2 regions of the Demequina ureilytica genome follow, and region 2 is predicted to be linked to the other one. Evidence: predicted binding sites of a transcription regulator. Region 2 holds the regulator's gene; the other holds the start of a gene.
The links. Region 2 encodes LexA, which represses DNA repair genes until DNA is damaged. Its sites were predicted from a motif close to TCGAACANNTGTTCGA; they were not measured.

Region 1 (9,067 bases), on a different contig from region 2:
TCAGTCATAGACCGCCTCCAGCACCCACGCGCCGGCGGTGAAGGAGGCCAGCACGGCCTGCCCCGGACTCCCGTCGGGGCGCCGCAGCGCGATCTGCAGGCACGCGCGGCGCGAGGCGTCCTGGGACCACCACCGCTCGACCACGGGCCACGGGCCCGCCCACGCCTCGACCGGCTGTGCGAGCCCCCACGACGGCCCATTCTCTCCACGGCCCACGTGACCGGAGGACGGGTGACGACGGGCCGCGGCCGCGCGCTCGTCCCGCGGGTCCACCTGCAGGCGCACCCACGTGGGGGGCGCGCTCATCGCGAGCCGGCGGTCGATCCGCACCGGCGCTCCCCCGGCGTCCAGCACCTGCAGGGGTTCCGGCACGGGCAGCACGGTCGCGGGCGCAGGGTCGGGGATGCGCCCCGGCCACGGATGCTCGATGCGGCGGGAGGGCGCCGCCTCCTGACCCCACGGCAGCGCGAGCACCCGGTCCCGCGGAGACCTGCCGCCCTGCTCGCGCACGGCGAGCACGGCATCGGCCCCCAGCAGGGACTGCACCCGCTCGAGGGTGCGCTGGGCGCGCGAGTCCGCGCCCGACACGCCTCCCCACAGGTACGCCTGCTCGCTGCCGAGCGGCACCACGTCCTCGGCCGTCAGGCCCAACGACGTCAGCGGGGCGGGCTCGGGCCCTGTCGAGGTGCCCGACAGCCACCCTTCGAGCTGCCACCGCACGCGGTCCGTCATGTGCTGGGAGAACGCGCCCGACCGCGAGCCCACATCGGTGCGCCACACCCGCTCGAGCGTGTCGCCGCGCTCGGTGGTCGCCGAGATGCGCACCTTGCCGCACCTGACTCCCGCCTCGAGCAGTGCAGCGTCGAGCTGCTGGGCCACGTGGCCGGCGACGAGGGCGAGCTGCTCCACGCGCTGCGCCGGTTCCTCGAACGTGTAGGAGACGGCGATGTCCTCCTCGGAGCGGCGCAGCACCGGCGGGCGCACGTCTTCCCCGCGTCCGATGCGGTGGGCCCACATCCCCACCGGCCCGAACCTTGCGAGCACGTCGCCGGCCGGCAGCGACGTGAAGTCGGACAGCGACGTGAGGCCGAGCCGCACCAGCACCCCCACGAGGTCCTCGACTTGTTCGCGCTGACGCCGCTCCATGGCGGCCAGCGGCAGCACTCCCACGGGGGCGTCGGCCAGATAGTCCCGCGACGTGCCGGGCGGCACCAGGGTGGACGTACGCGCGGCCAGGATGGCGGCGAGTAGCCCGTCCGCAGCACCCACGGCGCTCTCGCAGCCCGCGAGCTCGGCCACGGAGTTCACCAACGCCTCCGCGAGCGCTGCCTCGGAGCCGTGAAAGCGGGCGGCGCCGTCGGCCGGAATCATCAGCAGCCCCGGGCGCGAGATCTCCACACCGGACACCACGTCCTCGGCCGCCGCCGCGACGGTCTCGAACACGCGCGAGTCCCTGCCCTCGTCGTGAGGCAGGATCACCAGGTCGGGGCACGCCCGCTGCGCGAGCCGCTTGGCGCTCCCGCGCCTGACCCCAGCCGCCCGCGCCGCCGCCGAGACCGCCATCATGCCGCGCCCGTGCAGCACCGCTGCCGGGACATCGGCGCCGACTCCCGCCTGGGACATCGCGGCGACCACCGGCCAGTCCGGCACCCACAACACCGCCCGACGCACTGTTGCCACCGGACCAGACTGAGCGGACGATGCGGACCCAACCCGCGCATCGGCCCGCGAGGCGCCGTCGCCTGCCGCTCGCCGCGACGCCAGCTCGCTCATGCGACCTCCCCGCTTGTATTGACGCGGTCGACATCCACGCGGGCACCAGGCCGCGCGAACCGCAGCCCGGGGGCGGCGTCGAGGGTGAGCCGCACGCGCCGCACGGCCCCCTGCCGGCGGCCACCGACCGCGACGGTGAGCTCGCGTTCGATGAGCCTGCCGTCGCCCGCGCCCAACCCGTCCCACGAGGAGCGCTCGACCGTCAGCGTCACGTGCGCGCCCGGCCACTCGCCTGCTGCGACGATCAGTCCGCCGCGCTCCTTGGTCCGCGAGGCCAGCCGGCGGCGATCGGCGTCGGACAGCGCGAGCCGCTCGCCGAGCAGCACCACGTCCATGCCGTCCACACACGCCCCGACGGCCTGCGCCGCCTGCGCGCCGGGATGAGGGATCAGGGCGAACCTCTCGAGCGCGATGCCGCGACGGGCGGCCGCCACCACGCCCACCGTGGGCATGCCGATAGCCGCGGTCCACGACCCGGCCGCCGAGGCATCGGCCGCGAGCATGAGCATGAGGGAGGTGGCGCCGGTCACGGAGATCACCTGCCCGCGCCCGAGTCCCTCCGGCAGCAGCGACTCGAGTTCGGGGGCAAGCGGCAGCACCGGCCGATCCTCTGCGGGCCGTCCCGCGCCGATGCGCGTCTCGACGCCCTTGAGCGCCGCACGCGCGCGGCTCAGCCGCTGCTGCTGTGAGGCATCTGGGTCAGTCGGGGTGGACATGGCGCTCCTGCGATCACTGCGAGAAGTCCTCGCGTTCGAACATATGTTCGATTATCGCATTCAACGCCGACATCGGTGCCGCGTCAATCTGAGAGGCCGAGCCTCAGCCCTCAGTGCGCAGCGCCCACAGCGCGACGGCCGATGCGGCAGCCACGTTGAGCGAGTCCACTCCCCCGGCCATGGGGATGGTAATGACCGCATCGGCCGCCTGCAGGGCCGCGCGCGACAGCCCATCACCCTCGGCGCCCATCACGATGGCGACCCGCTCATGCCTGTGGGCCGCGAACTCGTCCAGGCCCACCGCATCGGCCGTGAGTGCCAGCGCCGCAGTCACGAACCCCCATTGCCGCAACTCGTCCAACGCGCCCGGCCAGTGGACGGCCCTGGTCCACGGCACCTGGAAGACGGTGCCCATCGAGACCTTGACGCTGCGGCGATACAGCGGGTCAGCGCACGTGGGCGCCACCACGATCGCATCCGCGCCGATGCCGGCCGCCGAGCGGAAGATTGCGCCCACGTTCGTGTGGTCGACGATCCCCTCGAGCACGACGATGCGGCGGGCGTCGCGGGCGATCTCCTCCAGCGACGGCAGTGTGGGGCGCTCCATCGCGGCCAGGGCGCCGCGGTGCACCTGGTAACCGGTGACGGACTCCATCACCGACTCGGGGGCGACGTGCACGGGAGCGTCGATGCCGGCGGCCTCGAGTGCCTTCGTGATTCCCTCCAGCCAGCGCTCGCTGGTGAGCACGGAACGCGGCCGATGCCCGGCGGCCAGGGCGCGCTCGATCACTTTGGCGCCCTCGGCCATGTACAGACCGAGCTCGGGCTCGATGCGCCGGCGCAGCGCCACGTCGGTCAGTCCCCGGTAGTCGTCGAGACGCGGGTCGGCGGGGTCGGTGATCACGGGTCCATCATCCCCGACACTCGGCCCCCGTCCGGCGCTCAGTGTCGCCTACGGAACAGCAAAGCGTCCTGTCCGGCACACATCGACCATGAGTGCCGGACAGGACGCTCGGACCGCCGCTAGGCGACCATGAGTGCCGGACAGGAAGGTGGGGCTAGTTCTGGCCGCGTTCGGCGTCCGGGTTGAACGGACGGCCCGAGGTGGTGCCGGCCTCGGTGGCGTCGGACGTGGCGTCCGCCACCTCCTGCTTGGCCAGGCGCAGCGCCTCGGCGGGATCTGCGAGCGCGGAGGTGATCTTGGACTTGCGGTCCTTCCCACGCTCGTGGTCGCGCTCGAGAGGCTGCGCAGCCTCCTCGGCGCCGAAGGCCGCCGAGATCGACTTGAGCGCGCCGGTGAACTCGGTGGGCACGAACCACACCTTGTTCGACTCGTTCTTGGCGATCTCGGGAAGCATCTGCAGGTACTGGTACGCCAGCAGTTTCGAGTCGGCGTCGCCCTCGTGGATGGCGTCGAAGACCTGGAGGATCGCGCGCGCCTCACCCTCGGCCGTGAGGATCGCGGCCTGCGCGTCACCTTCGGCCTTCAGGATCGCCGACTGCTTCTGTCCCTCGGCAGTCAGGATCTGCGACTGCTTGACACCCTCGGCAGTCAGGATCGCGGCGCGACGGTCACGCTCGGCACGCATCTGCTTCTCCATCGAGTCCTTGACGGATACCGGCGGGTCGATGGCCTTGAGCTCGACACGGCCCACGCGGATGCCCCACTTGCCGGTCGCCTCGTCCAGCACGCTGCGCAACTGGCCGTTGATCTGGTCGCGGCTGGTCAGCGTCTGCTCGAGGTCCATGGTGCCGATGACGTTACGGATCGTGGTCACGGTGAGTTGCTGCATGCCGACGATGTAGTTGGCGATCTCGTAGACCGCGGCGCGGGCGTCCGTGACCTGGAAATAGATGACGGTGTCGATCTCGACGACGAGGTTGTCCGAGGTGATGACGGACTGCGGGGGGAAGGAGACCACCTGCTCGCGCATGTCGACCTTCTGACGAACCTGGTCGACGAACGGCACCAGCAGATGCATGCCCGCCTGCAGGGTGCGCGCGTAGCGCCCGAGACGTTCGACCACCCGGGTCTCCGCCTGGGGGACGATCTGGATCGCGCGCGCGATCGCCGTGATGGCGAAGATGACGAGGACGATCGCCGCGGCGGCGATCGCAATCTGGACTGGATCCATGGCTAGTTCTCCTTCTCGGGCGCGACGATGGCCGTCGCTCCCTTGATTTCGAGCACGACGACCTCGGCCCCCTCGGGGATCACTGGCGCATCGTCCTGGGTACGCGCGGACCACACCTCACCTGCCAGCTTGACGCGGCCCGCGAACTCGGTGATCTCGTCAAGCGTGCGGCCCGCAGCACCTGCGAGAGCGGCCGCATTGGTCTCGATAACCGCGCCCCTGGCGCGGATCGACTTCAGCAGGTACGGACGCAGAGCGAACAGCAACAGCGCGGAAACCGCGCACGCGATGATCACGCACACCCACCACGGCAGGCCCAGCAACGCGGCTGCACCGCCGGCGATCGCTCCGCCCGCAAGCATCGCGAATGTCAGATCGAGAGTGAACACCTCGACGATGCCCAGCACCATCGCGCCCACGAACCACCATAGAGAATCCACGATCTACCTCCTACTTGCGAAACTAACAAAGTCGTCTCGCGGGCGGCATCGTCCTCACGGATGAAAATGTCCGAGGTCCCCGTCGGCGAGTTCGGCGGTCAGCCGCGCTGGCAGTTCAACCGCGCTGGCAGTTCAACCGCGCTGGCAGTTCAACCGCGCTGGCAGTTCAACCGCGCTGGCAGTTCAACCACGCTGGTCTTTCAACCGCGCCGTGCGGTCCAGCGACCCTCGTAGGCGTGCAGACGCACCGGCATCCCGTACGCCTCGGTGAGGTTCGCGGACGACAGAGTGTCGCGCAGAGGTCCGCTGGCCACCACCGCGCCGTCGCGCAGCAGCATCGCGTGGGTGAAGTTCGTGGGGACCTCCTCGACGTGGTGGGTCACCATCACCATCGCGGGAGATCTGTGGTCCCCCGCGAGCTCGGAGAGCGCCGCAAGCAGCTCCTCTCGGCCGGCGAGGTCGAGCCCTGCGGCGGGCTCGTCGAGCAGCAGCAGTTCGGGGTCTGTCATGAGCGCGCGGCCGATCTGCACTCGCTTGCGCTCACCCTCGGACAGCGTCCAGAACTCCCGTTCCGCAAAACCGCTCATCCCGAACGCCGCGAGCAGCGCATCGGCCCGCTCCACATCGATCGGGTCGTACTCCTCGCGCCAGCGGCCTGTGACGCCGTGTGCTGCGGTCATCACCACGTCTCGCACCGTCTCGTCGTCCGGGATGCGGTCCGCGAGCGCCGCGCTCGACAGCCCCACGCGCGTGCGCAGGTCCTGCGTGTCGGCCTCGCCCAGCAGCTCGCCCAGCACGCGCACGGCACCCTCGGTGGGGTGCATGCGGGCAGCCGCGATGGTCACCAGCGACGTCTTGCCCGCGCCGTTGGGCCCGAGCACGACCCAGCGCTCGTCCGCGTTCACCGTCCAGTCGATGTGGGACAGGATGGCGTTGCCGTCGCGGCGCAGGCTCACACCCTCGAGAGTCAGCACCTCAGTCATGTCTCGACCCTATCCGAGGATGTCCTTGTACAGCGCCAGCGTGCGCTCCCCGATGGTGTCCCACGAGAAGTGCTCGGCGGCCCTCGCGCGCCCCGCCGCTCCCATGCGTCGAGCACGGTCGGTGTCGGAGACCATGTCCGCGAGCGCAGCGGACAGGTCGTCGATGAAGGCCTCGGGGTCGGTGGGAGTGCCGGTGCCGTCCTGGACCTGGTCGATGGGCACCAGAGTGCCGGTCTCGCCGGGCACGACCACCTCGGGGATGCCGCCGGTGGCGGTCGCCACCACGGGCAGCCCCACCGCCATCGCCTCGAGGTTCACGATGCCGAGCGGCTCGTACACGCTGGGGCAGGCGAAGGCCGTGCAGGCGTCGAGCACCGCGACCAGCTGCGGGCGCGGCAGGTGCTCCTCGATCCAGATCACGCCGTCGCGGCGCTCCGAGAGCTTGGACACGAGACCCGAGACCTCGGCGGCGATGTCCTTGGTGTCGGGCGCGCCGGCGCACAGCACGATCTGCACCTCCGGCGGCAGCTGCTCGACGGCACGCAGGAAGTGCGGCAGCCCCTTCTGGCGGGTGATGCGGCCCACGAACACCACGGCGGGGCGGGACCTATCGATGCCAAAGCGCTGCACCACCTCGTCGGCGGCCGCGCGCTCCTCGTCGCTCGAAGGCGCCGCCCACGCGTCCACGTCGATGCCGTTGTGGATGACCTGGACCTTGTCCGGATCGATGTTCGGGTAGCAGCGCAAGATGTCCTCGCGCATGCCGCCGGAGACGGCGATCACCGCATCGGCACCCTCGTACGCCGTCTGCTCGATCCAGGAGGACACCCGGTATCCGCCGCCCAACTGCTCGGCCTTCCACGGGCGCAACGGCTCGAGCGAGTGGGCGCTGAGGATGTGCGGAATTCCGTGCAGCTTCGCCGCCAGGTGCCCGGCCATGTTCGCGTACCAGGTGTGCGAGTGCACGAGGTCGGCGCCCTCGCAGTCCTTCGCCATCGGCAGGTTGTGCGCGAGCACGTCGAGCGCCGAGTCGCCGACACCCCCGCCCAGCGCCTCGTACCCGGTGACGTGCGGCTCATCGCGCGATCCGTCGAAGGCGCGCACCTCGACGTCGATGTGCTCGCGCAGCACGGCGGCCAACTCGGTGACGTGCACGCCGGCGCCGCCGTAGATGTGGGGAGGGTATTCACGGGTGAGGATGTCTGCTCGCATGAGTCCACGGTAGTCGGGGTGTCGCCGACGCGCCGCCCCACGCCGACACGATCTGGCGTTTATGCTGGACATATGTCAGCGCCGAAAGTACTTGCCATCGTCCTCGCCGGGGGTGAGGGCAAGCGGTTGATGCCCCTCACCGCGGCTCGCGCCAAGCCTGCAGTGCCGTTCGGCGGCACGTACCGGCTTGTCGACTTCGCATTGTCCAACCTGGTCAACTCGCGATACCTGCACATCGTCGTGCTCACTCAGTACAAGTCGCACTCCATGGACCGCCACATCGCCCGCACGTGGCGGATGTCGCCGCTGCTCGGCAACTACGTGGCTCCGGTGCCTGCGCAGCAGCGTCGCGGCAAGCACTGGTACCTCGGCAGCGCCGATGCGATCTATCAGACGGTCAACATCATCGAGGACGAGCAGCCCGACATTGTCGTGATCGTCGGCGCGGACCACGTGTACCGCATGGACTTCTCGCAGATGGTCGACAAGCACATCGAGACGGGCGCGGACTTCTCCGTGGCGGGCATCCGCCAGCCCAAGGACATGTCCGACCAGTTCGGCGTGATCGACATCGATAAGAACAACCCCGGCATGATCAAGGCCTTCCTCGAGAAGCCCACGGACCCCGATGGCCTGCCAGACTCCCCGAACGAGATCCTCGCGTCGATGGGCAACTACGTCGCCTCGGTCGGTCCGCTGCTCGAGGCGTTGAAGGCGGATGCCGAGAACGAGGACTCGAAGCACGACATGGGCGGCGACATCGTCCCCTACTTCGTCAACAAGGGCACGTGCGGGTTCTACGACTTCGTCGAGAACGACGTGCCGGGCTCGACCGACCGCGATCGCGACTACTGGCGCGACGTGGGAACGGTCGACTCGTACTACGACGCACACATGGACCTCATCGCGGTCATGCCGATCTTCAATGTGTACAACCACGAGTGGCCGCTGCACCAGGGACTCATCACCGAGCCTCCGGCCAAGTTCATCCACTCCGAGGAAGGCCGGCTCGGCCACGCCGCCGATTCGGTGGTCTCCCCCGGCGTGATCGTGTCGGGCGCGACGGTCACCGGCTCCGTGCTGTCCCCAGGTGTGCGCCTGCACTCGTGGTCCACGGTGTCGGACTCGGTGCTGCTGGACCACGTGATCGTGAACCGGCACGCCCAGGTGCACCGCGCGATCCTGGACAAGAACGTCATCGTCGAGGAAGGCGCCCGGGTCGGCATCGATCGTCAGGCCGACATCGAGCGCGGCTACACCGTGACCGAGACGGGCATCACCGTCGTGGCCAAGGGCACCGTGATCAAGGCGTGACGGTGACCGCATGACGGGTCGGCTCATCGTCCTGGACGTCGACTCCACTCTCATCACTGCCGAGGTCATCGAGCTCATCGCCAAGCGCGCGGGCACGGAGGCCGAGGTCGCTGCCGTCACCGATGCCGCCATGCGGGGAGAGATCGACTTCGCCGAGTCGCTGCGCCAGCGCGTCGCGACCCTTGAGGGCATCCCCGACACGGTCTTCGCCGAGGTCCTTGACGAGGTGCGTCTCACGCCGGGCGCCGAGAACCTAGTGACGACTCTTCAGCGCGAGGGCTGGACCACCGCGCTCGTGTCCGGCGGGTTCGTCGAGGTGGTCGCGCCGCTCGCGGCACGCCTGGGCATCGAGAGGTTCCGCGCCAACAGCCTGGAGGTGGCCGATGCGCGGCTCACCGGGCGCACGACAGGCCCGGTCATCGACCGGGCGGCCAAGGCCGACGCGCTGCGCGAGTTCTGCGCCGAGCTCGGGATCACGCCGGCCGATGCGGTCG
Region 2 (9,067 bases):
GTTTGATGACATGCGCTGGGTCTGACCAAATGCACCCTGTCGAACCGGCCCCCGACGGCGCGCCCCGCATCCACCCGGAGAGCGCGGAGGAATGGCGCTCCTGGCTGGCGGTCCACCACGACACCGAGTCGGGAGTGTGGGTCGTGCTGTGGCGCAAGGCCGCGGGCCGCACCGGGCTCACCTACGACGAACTCGTGCGCGAGGTGCTGTGCTTCGGCTGGATCGATGCCACCGCCCGCAAACTCGACGCCGACCGCACGCTGCAGTACTGCGCTCCGCGCAAGCGCGGCTCCGGTTGGGCGCGCACCAACAAGGCGCGCATTGCGGAACTGGAGGCGCAGGGGCGCATCGCTCCGCCCGGCGCCGCGGTCATCGCGGCCGCGAAGGCCGATGGTTCGTGGACGCTCTTCGACGAGGTCGAGGCCCTCCTGGTCCCCGCCGACCTGGTGACAGCCCTCGACAAGCATCCAGGGGCGCGCGAGACCTGGGATTCCTTCCCGCCGTCGGCGCGCAAGTTCATGCTCTCCCAAATCGTGCTTGCCAAGCGTCCGGAGACGCGTGCGGCCCGCATCGGCCGGATTGCCGATGCCGCGGCTAGGGGAGAGCGCGGCTATCCGTAGCGCTCGGGTTCCGAGCGCGCCAGACGGCCGATGCCGGGGCTAGGTGGCGCTGCTGGTGACCTTGAGCACGCGGAAGCCCTTCGCGCTGCCTTGCCTTTCCACCTCGCCCCACGGCACTCCCGCGGCGTCTCGCTGGTCCGCGATCCACCGAGCGAGGGAGTCGGCGCCGAGGTTCTTCTGCACGACGAGCCACGCCTCCCCGCCGGGCGCGAGACGCGGCAGCCACGTGGCGAGCAGTTCGTGCAGCGCTTCCTTGCCAATGCGGATCGGCGGGTTCGACCAGATGGCGGCATACGTCGCGTCGTGATCGACGTCCCCGGGCTCGATGGCGCTCACCCGGTCCGCGACGCCGAGGCGCTCCGCGTTGCGCACGACCAGGTCGAGCGCGCGCCGATTGACGTCCACGGCGGTGACCCGGGCCTCGGCCGTGCCGAGGGCTGCGGCGAGAGCGAGCGGACCCCACCCGCACCCAAGGTCCAGGACGTTTCCCGCGGGGGCGGGTGGCAGGTGGCGCAGCAGCACCTCGGTGCCGAGGTCGATGTGGCCGGGGGAGAAGATGCCGCGGGCGGTCTCGACGGTGACGTCGCGGCCGGCGAGGCGCACCTGCAGCGAGCGTCGCTCGGCGGCGGAGGCAGGCTCCGCGGTGAAGTAGTGGTCCTCGCTCACGCATGCGAGCGTACCGCCGCTGGTGGTGCCTGTCGGCGGCCGGTGCGACAATAGGGGGAGTATGAGCGACTCTCACGAAGACGACCACCAGGACACCGCCCCCTCCCGCGCCGATGCGGTGATCGAGCGGGTGCTGTCGCGCACCAGCAACGTGTTGGGTAAGGGCGCCGCCTCCCAGACCGACTACGACGGCGACCAGTTCGACCGTGAGGACCGCGCAGCGCTCAGACGCGTGGCCAACCTGTCGACTGAACTCGAGGACATCACCGAGGTCGAGTACCGCCAGTTGCGGCTCGAAAAGGTGGTGCTCGTAGGCCAGTGGTCGCACGGCACCGCGGCCGATGCCGAGGTGAGCCTGCAAGAACTCGCCGCCTTGGCAGAGACCGCGGGTTCCGAGGTGCTCGACGGCGTGCTGCAGCGCCGGCCCAACCCTGACCCGGCCACGTACATCGGCAAGGGCAAGGCGGTCGAGGTCAAGGAGATCGTCGCGGCCGTCGGGGCCGACACCGTGATCGTCAACGACGACCTCGCGCCCAGCCAGCGCCGTGCGCTGGAGGACGTGGTGAAGGTCAAGGTCATCGACCGCACCGCGCTGATCCTCGACATCTTCGCGCAGCATGCGAAGTCCAAGGAGGGCAAGGCGCAGGTGGAGCTCGCACAGCTCGAGTACTTGCTGCCGCGACTGCGCGGCTGGGGCGACTCGATGTCCCGCCAGGCTGGTGGCCAGGTGGGCGGCGCCGCCGCAGGTATGGGATCGCGCGGGCCGGGCGAGACCAAGATCGAGCTGGACCGCCGCCGCATTCACACCCGCATGGCGCAGTTGCGCCGCGAGATCAAGGCGATGGAGCCGGCCCGAAACGTGCGCCGGGACCGCCGGCTCGCGCTGCCGAACGTGGCGATCGTCGGCTACACGAACGCAGGCAAGTCCTCGCTGCTGAACCGCATCACCGGTGCGGGCGCCCTGGTCGAAAACTCGCTGTTCGCGACGCTCGACCCGACCGTGCGTCGCTCGCAGACGCCGGACGGCCGCGAGTTCACCGTCTCCGACACCGTGGGCTTTGTTCGCAACCTGCCGCACCAGCTGGTGGCGGCCTTCTCCTCGACGCTCGAGGAGGTGGCGCACGCTGACCTCATGCTTCACGTGGTGGACGCGTCCCACCCCGACCCCGAGGGGCAGGTGAGCGCCGTGCGCACGGTGCTGGCCGATGTCCCGGGTGCGAAATCGGTCAAGGAGGTGCTCGTGCTCAACAAGGCCGACATCGCTGACCCGGAGACGCTGCTGCGCCTGCGTGCTCGCCCCGAGATCACCATCGAGGTGTCCGCCCTCACAGGCGACGGGATGGCGGAGCTGCGGGATCTGATCGCGGCGGAGCTGCCGCGCCCGGAGGTGCGGATCGACATCGTCGTCCCGTACACGCGCGGGGAGCTCATCCACGAGGCGCACCTGCACGGCGAGGTGATCGAGGAGTCGCACGAGCCCGAGGGCACGCGGCTCATCGCGATGGTCGACGAGTCCTTGGCCGCGCGCCTCCAGGCCGCCTCCGAAGCCGCGTGAGCGCCTTCCCTTGAGCGCGACGGATCCCTCGGCGCAGTCGGCGGCCGAGGCGTCGGCGGCGACGGCCGAACCGGACCGGTCCGCGCCCGTTGCGACTGTCACCGAGGTCACGCGCCTGCTCGGGACGGCCGTCGCGGCACTTGGCGGAGTCGAGCGGGATGGACAGACGGCGATGGCCGCGGCCGTCGAGCACTCGCTCGACAACCGCTCACACGCCCTGGTCCAGGCGGGCACCGGCACGGGAAAGTCTCTCGCGTACCTGGTTCCCGCGGTGACGCACGCTGTGCGGGCCAAGAAGCGCATCGTCATCTCGACGGCGACGCTGGCGCTGCAGCGCCAGGTCTTCACCAAGGACCTGCCGCTGGTGCTCGACGCCCTGGAGCCCGAGCTGGGGGAGCGCCCCGACGTGGCGCTGTTCAAGGGTCGCAGCAACTACCTGTGCGTGCACAAGATGGCCGGGGGCTACGGCGAGCCCGACGAGGACATGCTGCCGGTCTCCGCGGGCCCCACGAGCGACCTGGGCAAGGAGGTGGCACGGCTGCACGAATGGGCGGACGTCACCGAGACCGGCGACCGCGACGATCTGGTCCCCGGCGTCTCGCACCGGGCCTGGTCGCAGGTGAGCGTGAGCGGCCGGGAGTGCTTGGAGTCCAAGTGCCCCATGCACGACCAGTGCTTCTCGCAGTCGGTGCGCGAGCACGCCGCCACGTCGAAGATCGTGGTCACCAACCACGCCGTGCTCGGCGTGCAGGCGGCGAGCCACGACATGCTCGGTGAGCACCACGCGCTCATCGTCGACGAGGCGCACGAGTTGGTGGGCCGCATCACCTCGGCCGCGACTCACGAGCTCACGCTGCAGCGGGTCGACCGCGCGGGCCGCGCCGCACGACGGTGTGGGGTGGCGTCCGACGACCTGGACCGGGCCGCGCGTGCGCTCGACGGCGCGCTGGGCGATTGCGAGCCGGGTCGCCTGCGGCTCGGGCTGCCCGATGAGCTCGCGGAGGCGGTCGACCTGCTGCGGGCCGCCGCCCGCGCGGGGATGACGGCGGTGCAGAAGACCACCAAGGACTCCGGCGAGGCGCCCCGGGCAGGCGACAGCGCATCGGCGACCGCCAAGATGGCGACCGCGGCGCTCACCGAGGTCTTCGATGTGTGCGAGGAGCTGCTGGGCGAGCACGGGCGATACGTGGTGTGGCTCGCTCCTCCAGAAGGCGACTACGAGTCCAGGCAAGCGGTGCGGATCGTGGCCGCACCGCTCGACGTGGCTGGGCTGATCAGGGAGAAGCTCATCGCCGACAAGGCCTCGGTCTTCACGTCGGCGACGCTCGCGCTCGGCGGCAACTTCGACGCCATGGCGCGGCATCTGGGGGTCGACGACCCGATCTCGATGGATGCGGGCAGCCCGTTCGACTACGGGCGCCAAGGCATGCTGTACGTCGCGTCTCACTTGCCCAAGCCGGGAATGGGCGGCATCTCCGACGAGGCCCTCGACGAGCTGGCGGCACTCATCGAGGCGGCGGGAGGGCGAACCCTCGGGCTGTTCTCGTCTCACCGCGCCGGACAGGCGGCGGCGGAGGCGATGCGGGAGCGGCTCGACGTCCCGGTCATGTACCAGCTCGACGACCAGCTGCCCACGCTGGTGGAACGATTCCGGGAGGATCCACGCGCGTGCCTGTTCGGGTCGACGTCCCTGTGGCAGGGGATCGACGTGCCCGGACCCACGGCATCCTTGGTGGTCATTGACCGTATCCCGTTCCCGCGGCCCGACGAGCCGATCTCGCAGGCGCGCACGGAGGCCGTGGCGCGGCGAGGCGGGAACGGGTTCATGGCGGTCGCGGCGACCCACGCCGCGCTGCTGCTCGCGCAGGGCGCCGGGCGGCTGATCCGGTCCTCGGGAGACCGCGGAGTGGTCGCCGTGCTGGATTCGAGGCTCGCGTCCGCCCGCTACGGCGGATTCCTCGCACGCTCGATGCCCGCGCTGTGGGGGACCACTGACCGCGGCACCGTGCTGGAGGCGCTGCGTCGGCTCGACGCCGCGGCGCGCGACCGCGGTGAATAGGGTGGCGTGCGCGGCCCCCAGGCGCGGGTGGCCGTACGCTGGGTTCGCACCATTGCAACATCGAACGACGGCATGACCGCAGCACTCACCGGAGGTGGAGCCACGATGACCGACACGAGCCCGTCCGAGGAGTTCGTTCGCGGCCAGGAAGCCGAGCGTGAGCGCTTCGCGGAGTACCTCGCTCACTTCGAGGCAGGCTCGCGCCGCATGGCGGACGAGGCGGAATCGGAGGAGTCGCGGGTCTACCAGACCACGATCGCGAACTCGATGAACGCGATGCGCCGCGCGATCAAGGGCGGCTTCCACTGGCAGGACGGCTGGCGCGAAAAATAGCGCCGATGCGCGGGGGGCACCGGCCCGTCCGCCGTCTGCGTGGTGGGGCCAGCGGCGCTAGACGCGCCGCATTACCGACACGACCTTGCCCATGATGCGGGCGTGCGTGCCGTCGATCGGGGTGTAGCTCGGGTTATGCGGCATCAGCCACACCTGGCCGTCCTTGCGTCGGAAGGTCTTGACGGTGGCCTCGTCGTCCAGCAGCGCCGCCACGATGTCGCCATTGTCCGCCGTGGGCTGACGGCGCACGACGACCCAGTCGCCGTCGCAGATCGCCGCGTCCACCATCGAGTCGCCCACCACGTTGAGCATGAACAGCTCGCCGTCGCCGGTGAGCTGCTTGGGCAGCGCGAAGACATCCTCGACCGCCTGATCCGCGAGCACGGGGCCACCGGCGGCGATGCGTCCGACGAGGGGCACCATCGTCATGCGCTCGTCCTCGATCGGGGCGGCGGGGACCGGCGTGACGACCGTCTCGGTCGACGGCGTGCCGTCGGCGCCGGGCAGCACCACCTCGATGGCGCGCGGCCGGTGAGGATCCCTGCGCAGGAACCCCTTGGTCTCGAGGGCGGAGAGCTGGTGCTTCACGGAGGAGGTGGAGGTCAGTCCCACTGACTCGCCGATCTCCCGCATCGAGGGCGGGTAGCCGCGAGACTCCACCGAGTCCTTGATGGTCTCGAGGATCCGCCGCTGCCGGTCGGTGAGTCCGCCCGATGCGCCGCCCGGGAACTGGTGGATGGTGGCTCCGCCCTCGCCGGTGCGCTCGTCCATGACTCCTCCTCGCGGGCCTGGCCCGTCTCCTTTGTCAGACCTCGGTGATGAGGTGACACCTATGACGCTAGGCCACCCCGGCGCCGAAATCAAACATATGTTCGAGCGTGTCTTGCTTGACAGGACCCCAGGTGCTACAAATAGAACAAGTGTTCGACGAACAGGTGTTCGAATGGAGGATGACATGACTGCATATGCGATTTCCGCTCCTGCGACTACTGGAGTGAGCGTGCGGCGGGTTGTGAGCGTCCGCCCTCTTCCCACCGCTGCGGGCCGCGCGCGCCGGACAGTGCTGGCTGCGGTGCTCGTGCTAGCCGTCGCGGCGCTGGTGGCGCTGCTCGCCCCCCGGGCGTTCGCCGGCGATGAGGTGTCCGAAATGACGGCATCGGGGAACGTGGCCTTCGACACCTACACGGTCGCTCAGGGCGACAGCCTGTGGTCGATCGCGACCACGATGACCGGCCCGGGCGAGGACGTCCGCGACACCGTGGCCGAGCTGCAGACCCTGAACGCGATGGGCGACTCCTCGCTGCGCGCGGGCGAGCAGATTTACATCCCCGCGCTCGAGAGCTGACTCTCGCGCGCTAGGTCACGATGGCTGGCGCAGCGGCACCTACCCGCGCGGTCGTGGTCGGGTGTGGCTTCCGTGGGAGAGTAGTGCCATGCACTGCCCCTTCTGCCGCAACCCCGACTCGCGAGTCGTCGACTCGCGCACCTCGGACGATGGTTCCTCGATCCGACGCCGGCGCGAGTGCCCCAACTGCGGCAAGCGGTTCTCGACGCTTGAGATCGCCAGCCTCACTGTGCTCAAGCGCAGCGGGGTGGCCGAGCCCTTCAGCCGCGACAAGGTGGTGGGCGGCGTGCGCAAGGCCTGCCAAGGTCGGCCGGTGAGCGACGACGACCTCGCGCACCTCGCGCACAAGGTCGAAGAGGCGATCCGTGCCTCGGGCCAGGCGGAGATCGATGCGACCGACATCGGTCTCGCGATCCTGCCGCCACTGCGCGAGCTTGACGAGATCGCGTACCTGCGCTTCGCGAGCGTCTACCAGGACTTCAACAGCCTCGACGACTTCGAGGCCGCGATCGCTCGCCTGCGCACCGAGGACGCCTCGGACTCCTGAGGCCGTACCTCAGCGCTTCTTCTTGGGTCGGGGCTTGCCGCTGCGGCCAGTCGCCGGAGCTCCCTTGCCCTTCTTGCCCGCCTTCTTCGCCGACGGCTTGGCATCCGGACGCCCGGGCCGCTGAGTTCCCTCGGGGTCTTGGAGCGCGCGACGGCGCTCGGCACGCGGTGCCAACCGCTCGCCGTCGGAGCGTGGTCCAGCACCCGAGCGCTGTCCCTGAGCGCGTGACGAGCGTTCGCCGCCGTCGCGCCCAGCCGTGCGGGAGTCGGCACCTCGCCCAGTGGCCCTCCCCTGCGAGGGAGCGCTACGACCACGCTTGTCGGGCTGCTTGTCGCCCCGGTCGGGAGTGCGCTCATCGCGGCCCCGGCTGGGGCGCTCGTCGCGCGTGCGATTGGGCCGCTCGTCGCGGCCCCGGCTGGGGCGCTCGTCGCGCGTGCGATTGGGCCGCTCGTCGCGGCCCCGGCTCGGACGGTCGTCTCGTGCACGATCGTCGCGGGCACGCCCGGTGCTCTCACCGCGACCGCGCGTGAATCGCTCGTCTCGGGCGCGGCCGGGCTCTTCGAGGCGCTCGTCGCGCTTGCGCTTGCCGGAGGTCCCGCCTGACTTGCGTGCCCAGCTGTCCCTGCTCTTGGGAGAGCGCTTGGCCCATCCCTCGGGCTTGCGAGCCGGGCGTCCGCTCTTCTCGCTGGCCTCTGCCGCTGCCTGTGCCGGCGTGCTAGAGCCGCGGTCGCCCAGGCGCTGCTCGCGCAGTGCCAGCTCACGCTCGCGGGCCTGAAGTTCACGCTCGCGCCGCTCCAGCTCGTGGCGTGCCTTCGCACTCTCGTGCTGGGGCGTGGGTGCGGTGTCTGCGGCGCGCCCGTGGGTGGGGCGCCGTCCCCGGTCGCCTCGCGAGGGACGTGCTGAGCGCGCGCCGCGTTCGGGCCGAGAGTCACGCTTACCGCCGCTGATCACCGGTTCCGGCACGGGCACCCCGGAGGGCTCCTGTGCGCCGGTGAGCTGAGCGAGCGTGGTCAGCGAAGCGGCGTCGTCGCCGCGCAGCGAGGTGATGGTCGCGTCGACCCCTGCACTGTCCATCAGTCCCTCGACGGTGCGCCGCTGGTGGGGAAGGGCAAGGGTGACGACCATGCCCCGTTCGCCTGCGCGTGCGGTGCGTCCGGCGCGATGCGTGTAGTCCTTGTGGTCCGCGGGCGGGTCCATCTGCATGACGAGGTCCACGTGGTCGACGTGGATACCCCGCGCGGCGACGTCCGTCGCGACGAGCACCGGAATGGTGCCCGCCCGGAATCCCGTGATCGCGTGGTTGCGCTCGGCTTGAGACTTGTCGCCGTGCAGCGCAACGGCGGTCACTCCCGCATCACGCATCTGAGCGGCGATGCGGTCGCAACCTAGCTTGGAGCGCACGAACACGATGGTGCGACCGTCGCGCGCAGCCACGCGGGTCGCGAGCTGGTACTTCGCGTGCGGGGGCACGTGGAGCACGATGTGACTCATCTCGGAGGCATCGTCGTCGCCGCCCGTGACGTCGTGTCGCGCGGGGTCGGTCATCGAGGTGGAGACCAAGCGGTCGACGTCGCCGTCGAGGGTGGCGGAGAAGAACAGTCGCTGAGCACCATGGGGCACCCGCTCCAGGATCTCCTCGATCTCGTCCATGAAGCCCATCTGCGCCATGTGATCGGCCTCGTCCAGCACCACGATCCGCGTCTCGGACAGGTCAGCGTGCCCGCGTCGCACCAGGTCGGCGAGCCGGCCGGGGGTGGCGATCACGAGGTGGACGCCACGCTCGATCGCGAGGATCTGCTTGGACATCGACAGTCCGCCGGCCACCAAGCGCAGCGACACGTGCATCGAATGCGCATAAGGCTCGAGCGCGTCATTGACCTGCATGGCGAGCTCGCGGGTGGGAACCAGCACCACGGCGCGCGGCCGGTGCGGCGTGGCCCTG

Region 1: imuA' (DnaE2-dependent mutagenesis accessory factor ImuA') is a predicted target of LexA. The motif match lies at 2,525-2,540, and genes of this name have one in related genera.

The regions. Positions count from the first base shown of each region.
Region 1 is NZ_JBLZIE010000003.1:125,216-134,282, reverse strand. Features, by position in the region: gene ACNI3K_RS10050 (DNA polymerase Y family protein) at 1-1,680, opposite strand; gene ACNI3K_RS10055 (error-prone DNA polymerase) at 1-8, opposite strand, end outside; gene imuA' (DnaE2-dependent mutagenesis accessory factor ImuA') at 1,770-2,489, opposite strand; gene ACNI3K_RS10040 (TrmH family RNA methyltransferase) at 2,593-3,393, opposite strand; gene ACNI3K_RS10035 (SPFH domain-containing protein) at 3,548-4,624, opposite strand; gene ACNI3K_RS10030 (NfeD family protein) at 4,627-5,064, opposite strand; gene ACNI3K_RS10025 (ABC transporter ATP-binding protein) at 5,265-6,047, opposite strand; gene glgA (glycogen synthase) at 6,057-7,259, opposite strand; gene ACNI3K_RS10015 (glucose-1-phosphate adenylyltransferase) at 7,332-8,573, shown strand; gene serB (phosphoserine phosphatase SerB) at 8,584-9,067, shown strand, end outside.
Region 2 is NZ_JBLZIE010000002.1:101,194-110,260, reverse strand. Features, by position in the region: gene ACNI3K_RS07255 (YdeI/OmpD-associated family protein) at 30-620, shown strand; gene ACNI3K_RS07250 (class I SAM-dependent methyltransferase) at 660-1,286, opposite strand; gene hflX (GTPase HflX) at 1,348-2,841, shown strand; gene ACNI3K_RS07240 (ATP-dependent DNA helicase) at 2,852-4,900, shown strand; gene ACNI3K_RS07235 (hypothetical protein) at 5,006-5,233, shown strand; gene lexA (transcriptional repressor LexA) at 5,291-6,004, opposite strand; gene ACNI3K_RS07225 (LysM peptidoglycan-binding domain-containing protein) at 6,189-6,578, shown strand; gene nrdR (transcriptional regulator NrdR) at 6,667-7,125, shown strand; gene ACNI3K_RS07215 (DEAD/DEAH box helicase) at 7,135-9,067, opposite strand, start outside.